DNA from 2 places in the Clostridium sp. ETTB3 genome. Region 2 is predicted to be linked to the other one. Evidence: a T-box and tRNA genes for the amino acid it is inferred to sense, from the RefSeq annotation. Region 2 holds a T-box; the other holds one or more tRNA genes.
What was found. The T-box of region 2 lies ahead of ileS (isoleucine--tRNA ligase). A T-box ahead of a tRNA ligase gene usually reads a tRNA of that ligase, here a tRNA-Ile.
Positions count from the first base shown of each region.

Region 1: it encodes a tRNA-Ile, which carries the amino acid that the T-box ahead of ileS (isoleucine--tRNA ligase) is inferred to sense. The anticodon was not compared.

Region 1 covers NZ_CP199832.1:2,676,651-2,680,078, reverse strand. Annotated here, with positions in the region: rRNA gene ACUN06_RS12800 (23S ribosomal RNA) at 1-1,420, shown strand, start outside; rRNA gene rrf (5S ribosomal RNA) at 1,546-1,662, shown strand; tRNA gene ACUN06_RS12790 (tRNA-Ile) at 1,672-1,748, shown strand; tRNA gene ACUN06_RS12785 (tRNA-Ala) at 1,754-1,829, shown strand; gene ACUN06_RS12780 (hypothetical protein) at 2,016-2,168, shown strand; gene ACUN06_RS12775 (hypothetical protein) at 2,266-2,709, shown strand; gene ACUN06_RS12770 (VanZ family protein) at 2,738-3,214, shown strand.
Region 2 covers NZ_CP199832.1:92,697-96,124, reverse strand. Annotated here, with positions in the region: gene ileS (isoleucine--tRNA ligase) at 1-1,772, opposite strand, end outside; T-box leader at 1,865-2,109, opposite strand; gene ACUN06_RS00445 ((2Fe-2S)-binding protein) at 2,444-2,656, shown strand; partial or broken gene ACUN06_RS00440 (IS1182 family transposase) at 2,733-3,428, opposite strand, start outside.

The sequences.
Region 1 (3,428 bases), 240 kb from region 2:
GCGATTGGAAATGCTAGTCTAAGCGTTTAGGAAGTTACGGTAGGCAAATCCGCTGTAACAATTCTGAGGCGTGATGGGGAAGGTCATTAAGACCGAAGTACATGATTCCATGCTTCCAAGAAAAGCATCTAGAGAGAGAAGTAGTGCCCGTACCGCAAACCGACACAGGTAGATGAGGAGAGAATCCTAAGGCCGGCGGAAGAATTGCAGTTAAGGAACTAGGCAAATTGACCCCGTAAGTTCGCGAGAAGGGGTGCCTGCGAGAGCAGGCCGCAGAGAATAGGCCCAAGCAACTGTTTAGCAAAAACACAGGTCTCTGCTAAAGCGTAAGCTGATGTATAGGGGCTGACGCCTGCCCGGTGCTGGAAGGTTAAGGGGAACACTTAGCGCAAGCGAAGGTGTGAACTTAAGCCCCAGTAAACGGCGGCCGTAACTATAACGGTCCTAAGGTAGCGAAATTCCTTGTCAGGTAAGTTCTGACCCGCACGAATGGCGTAATGACTTGGGCACTGTCTCAACTGCAAATCCGGCGAAGTTGTAGTGCGAGTGAAGATGCTCGCTACCCGCGATTGGACGGAAAGACCCCGTAGAGCTTTACTGTAGCTTAGCATTGAATTCCGGTATTGTCTGTACAGGATAGGTGGGAGACTGGGAAACTAGGGCGTCAGCCTTAGTGGAGTCAACCTTGGGATACCACCCTGACAGTACTGGGGTTCTAACAGGACGCCATGAATCTGGTGACTGGACATTGTTAGGTGGGCAGTTTGACTGGGGCGGTCGCCTCCTAAAAAGTAACGGAGGCGCCCAAAGGTTCCCTCAGAACGGTCGGAAATCGTTCGTAGAGTGCAAAGGCAGAAGGGAGCCTGACTGCGAGACCTACAAGTCGAGCAGGGACGAAAGTCGGGCTTAGTGATCCGGTGGTACCTCGTGGGAGGGCCATCGCTCAACGGATAAAAGCTACCTCGGGGATAACAGGCTGATCTCCCCCAAGAGTCCACATCGACGGGGAGGTTTGGCACCTCGATGTCGGCTCGTCGCATCCTGGGGCTGTAGTAGGTCCCAAGGGTTGGGCTGTTCGCCCATTAAAGCGGCACGCGAGCTGGGTTCAGAACGTCGTGAGACAGTTCGGTCCCTATCCGTCGCGGGCGTAGGAAATTTGAGAGGAGCTGTCCTTAGTACGAGAGGACCGGGATGGACTGACCTCTGGTGCACCAGTTGTTCTGCCAAGAGCATGGCTGGGTAGCTAAGTCGGGAAGGGATAAACGCTGAAAGCATCTAAGCGTGAAGCCCCCCTCAAGATGAGATTTCCCATAGCATAAGCTAGTAAGACCCCTTGAAGAACACAAGGTTGATAGGTCAGAGGTGGAAGTGCGGTAACGTATGTAGCTGACTGATACTAATAGGTCGAGGGCTTGACCAATAATATAAGATAATTCATGTGCAATTTTCAGAGAATAATTTATAAAAAAGTTATTGACAGTTAATTATAATTACTGTATAATAATTAATATAAATGAGATATTAGAATTCTTTGGAACTCAGATATCTGGTGATGATGGCGTAGAGGAAACACTCCTTCCCATTCCGAACAGGACAGTTAAGCTCTACAGCGTCAATGGTACTGCATGGGTGACCGTGTGGGAGAGTAGAACGTTGCCAGGTTAACACTGAGGATCTTTAGCTCAGTTGGTTAGAGCAACCGGCTCATAACCGGTAGGTCCGGGGTTCGAGTCCCTGAAGGTCCACCATTTTTGGGGGTATAGCTCAGTTGGGAGAGCACTTGCCTTGCACGCAAGGGGTCAAGGGTTCGACTCCCTTTACCTCCACCAAAGCTACGATTTTTAATCGTAGCTTTTTTGTTTTATAAGTTTATATTATTTTGTCGTAAAATAAATTTAAATTTATTATTGTTTTTTTACTATGATTTTAATAAAGTATTATATAATAGTATATATAATACTTTAAGTATAGATTATAATATGTTCTTATATAAAAATAAGAATGGGAGTGGTTATATGGAAGAAAAGGTAAATTTAGAACAAAAAATAATAGACTTAAAATTAAAGAAGAGAGAGTTGGTATTAGCAGGGAAGAATACAAGTGATGTAGATGAAGAAATTAAGAAAATAAAACAGGAATTAGATAAAGAATCGTTGATAGTAAAATAAATTTTAAGGTATTGTTATTTAAGCATATTATAAAAAAAAATATCATAATAATTTTTGAAGGAATTATATTTTTATATAAATATAGGAGGGGTTATTTATGATAAGAACAGTGGTATGCGAAAAAGAAGGTTGTTCAGGAAATACCTTTTTTATAGAAACTCAAGGTAATAATTTAGTACTGACATGTGAACATTGTAAAAGTAAATATGAGTTTGATATAAGCTATTATGATTTTATTATTTTATCTAATTGTTCAAAGTGTAATAATGATACATTTAAGGTATTTAGAGATACTGAAAAAGAAGGAATATATGCAAAATGTACTGAATGTGGAGGAACACCTGAAAAGATATATATAGATTCAGATGGTATTCAAGTATCTTATGAGGCCAAATTATTAAATGATATTAAAGAATTGATGTATCAATTAGATCAAAGAATATGTAATTTAGAAGTTAAATTACAAGATCTTGAAGGAAGCCAAGGAATATTGGAAGAATCTTTAGCTTATATTAATAGATATTTAGTTGAAAAAAATTAAAATTTTAAAATTATGACAAGGAGAGAATATGGGAAACAAAAGAATGATAATAAACTGGATATTATTAATAGCATGGATGTTATTAATATTTTTAATGTCAAATCAGCCAGCGCATATATCTAATCAGCAAAGTAACTCATTTATTAATATGCTTGCTTTTTTTGGTATTGATTTAAATAGTAAATTAGGCTCTTTAGCATCATTTGTAGTTAGAAAAACAGCACATTTTACGGAGTATTTTATATTATATTGGTTAGCTTTTGAGGTATTAAAGAATTATATAGAAATAAAGAAAGCAAGAATATATTCTTTATTTGTGGTACTAGGATATGCAACTACAGATGAAATTCATCAATATTTTATACCTGGACGAGAAATGGCTTTAAGAGATGTAATTATTGATTTTTCTGGGGGATTATTTGCAAGTTTTATAAATTATATAGTCTATAGTTTTAAAAATAAAAAAATAAATAAAAATTTTTCATCAAAGATCATTGCTAAATAAATGCAATGATCTTTTTTACAATTAAGAGATAATTTTAATGATTTATTTTTTGATATTTATATATATTGTAAAATTAAAATTTAATTTTACAATATATATAAATATAAGAATAAAATGATAAGTTAGTTGGTTAAACTATAAATAATTGAAATAATTTAAATTGAATGAAAATAATAATATAAAATAGAATAAATTTAATTATGTACTATTTAAT
Region 2 (3,428 bases):
ATCTTTAAGCCCTTTTTATCAAGAACGTGACCTAAAACTATACAATTTTCAAATGGGTTTCTATCAAATATTGCAGTAGAAATTGCAAGTAAAGTATAGAACCATCCTCTTGTTTGGTCAACAGCTTCTGATATGAATTGAGCTGGATAGTTTTGTTCAAATAATTCCTTATTTTCAAATGGATAGTGTAATTGAGCAAATGGCATTGATCCTGAATCGAACCAACAGTCAATAACTTCATTAGCTCTAGTCATTTCTTTTCCACACTTTTCACATTTTAAATGAACATTATCTATATATGGTTTGTGTAATTCTATATCTTCTGGAACATTAATTCCCTTATTTTTAAGTTCTTCAATACTTCCAATACATTCTTTATGACCGCATTCACAGCTCCAAATCGGAAGTGGAGTTCCCCAATATCTATCTCTTGAAATACCCCAGTCAATAACATTTTCTAAGAACTTACCAAATCTACCAGTTCTAATGTTATCAGGATACCAGTTAATCTTGTTATTGTTTTCTAAAAGCTTATCTCTTAATGTTGTCATTGCAACAAACCAGCTTTCCTTTGGATAATAAAGAAGTGGTGTGTCACATCTCCAACAATGAGGATATGAGTGTAAATATCTTTCTGACTTAAATAATTTATTATTTTCTTCTAACCATTTACAAATGCTTTCATCACATTTTTTAACGAACTTTCCAGCCCATGGAGTGACTTCTTCTACGAATTTACCTTCTCTATCAACTAAGTTTATGAAAGTAATTCCATTAGCTTTAGCAACTAAGCTATCATCTTCACCATAAGCAGGTGCTATATGAACCACACCAGTACCATCTGATAAAGTAACATAATCACCATGAATAACTTCAAATGCTTTTCCTTCTACTTTACCAAAAGGCATTAATTGCTCATATTTAGTTCCTAAAAGTTGAGTTCCAGGGAATTCTCTAGCTATTTCATAATCTTCACCTAAAACTTTATCTGCTAAATCTTTAGATAATATTAATATTTCATCTCCAACTTTTGCTTCTATATAAGTATAAGCTTTGTTTATACATAAAGCTAAGTTTGAAGGTAATGTCCAAGGAGTTGTTGTCCAAGCTAATATATATTTGTTATCTTCTCCTTCAACTTTAAATTTAGCTACACAAGTTAAGTCCTTAACATCTTTATATCCTTGTGCAACTTCGTGAGATGATAATGCAGTACCACATCTTGGGCAATATGGCATTACTTTATGTCCTTCATATAAAAGACCTTTATCCCACATTTGCTTTAATGCCCACCAAACTGATTCAATATATGAATTATGGTAAGTAACATATGGATTTTCCATATCAACCCAATAACCAATTTGATTAGTCATCTTTTCCCACATACTAACGTAAGTAAATACACTTTCCTTACATTCTTTAACGAACTTTTCAACTCCGTATTCTTCGATTTGCTCTTTTCCTGAAATACCAAGTTTCTTTTCTATTTCAAGTTCTACTGGAAGACCGTGAGTATCCCATCCAGCCTTTCTAATAACCTTATATCCCTTCATAACCTTGTATCTTGGGATTATATCCTTCATAACTCTTGTTAAAACGTGCCCAACGTGTGGTCTACCGTTTGCTGTTGGAGGTCCATCATAGAAAGTGAAATATTCACCATCTTGATTCATATCAAAATTCTTTTTTATAACATTTCTTGCAGTCCAAAGGTTTGTTATTTCTTTTTCAAGTCCAACAAAACCATTTGGTAATTCAACTTTATTGTACATAGGAATCTCCTTTCTTTGTGTTTATCAACTATTAAAATTATTCTCTTAAAGACGTATTTTAATCCTATTTTTAAACAAAAAAAACTTCATCCCAAAAGGACGAAGATAATTCGCTATACCACCTAAGGTTATTAAACCCATAACTATTCTATGGGTATTAATTCAGATACTTTTATATCCTATCTCTTAACGCGAGCACACGTGATAGCTTAATTGTTTAAAACTTTCAGCCTCAAACTCCTAGGTGATTTTTCTTTAATTTTCTTATGATTTCACACCAACCAATCACTCTCTTAAAAGAATAAATTAAAGTACTTATCCTAATCATAGTCTTTAATGAATTTATTATATCTTATTAAATATCAATTTGTCAATTCAACCCCAAATTTTATTTATCTTAAAGCTTAAATACTAAAAATGACAAGTGAAATATTCTTTGGTAACTTATACTTTAAATTATACAAACAAGCTTTAAATGATGTAGAAGAGCAATTTAAAATTTATTATGAGATAAGATAAAATAACAATTATTATTTAATGTTGACTATTTAATGTTGACTATTTTAGTATGATATGATTTAATATAATTGTTGAAACGTATTACGCAAAAAATTAATTTAAATAATTAATTTTTATGTTTCCTAATATCTTTATATTTTGGAGGATCTATTATGGAGAATAATTTAAATTCTGATATTCTTGATAAAATTACAAAAACTTGTACATGCAAATCTATATCTAGAGCTACAATTAAGGAAGCTATAAAAAATGGTGCCAATACTATTGATGAAGTTTCTAAAACAACAGGAGCTTGTACTGGAAGTTGCCATGGATTTAGATGCAAATCAAAAATTGAAGATTTAATTAAAGATTCTTTAAAATAATACCCATCCCCTTAAACTCCCATATAAAATTTAAACCACTTACATTGTAAGTGGTTTTCAGTTTGTTGAAAAACTCCTTATATATTAGTGCAACATTATTGGGACAAATATATATGTCTTTATCATAATCATATATATACTTATTCTTTGTATACATTCCTTTTTTATGAGGAGAACGTCTATATGCAACAACAGGTATTATATCTCTATCTATTATTCATTTAAAAATAGGATTAGTTGAATATCCTGCATTTAAACCAAGATACTTAGGTTTTATATTAAATGTTTCTTTAATTCTATCTATTCTCTTTAGTATTGGTTCGCTATCGCTGACGTTACCAGGGGTAACATGAACATGCATAATTATATTATTTTTACTATCTACAGTTCTATGGTCTAAATAAAAAAAGCCTTCGGGTTTATTATCTCTCATCATATATCCACTATCAGGATCAGTTGTACTTTTCTTAATTTCTTTTGTTTCTTTTTTGAACTTTCTTGGTTTTAAAGGCTTTTTATTATGATTCTCTCTATCTTCATTAACATCAATATCTAACTGTTCTATATATTCCTTAGGAGTTACGTCTACTTCAACTTTTTCAAACTTTCTTTTATTAGCATTTGCTTTTATATGAGTTGAATCAGAATAAAGAATTTTACCTCCAACTAAATCTTTTTCCATAGCTTGAAAAACTATATTATCAAATATTTTCTGTGGAATATCACTACCTTTAAATCTTCTAATTCTATTCTGACTTATTGTAGATGAATC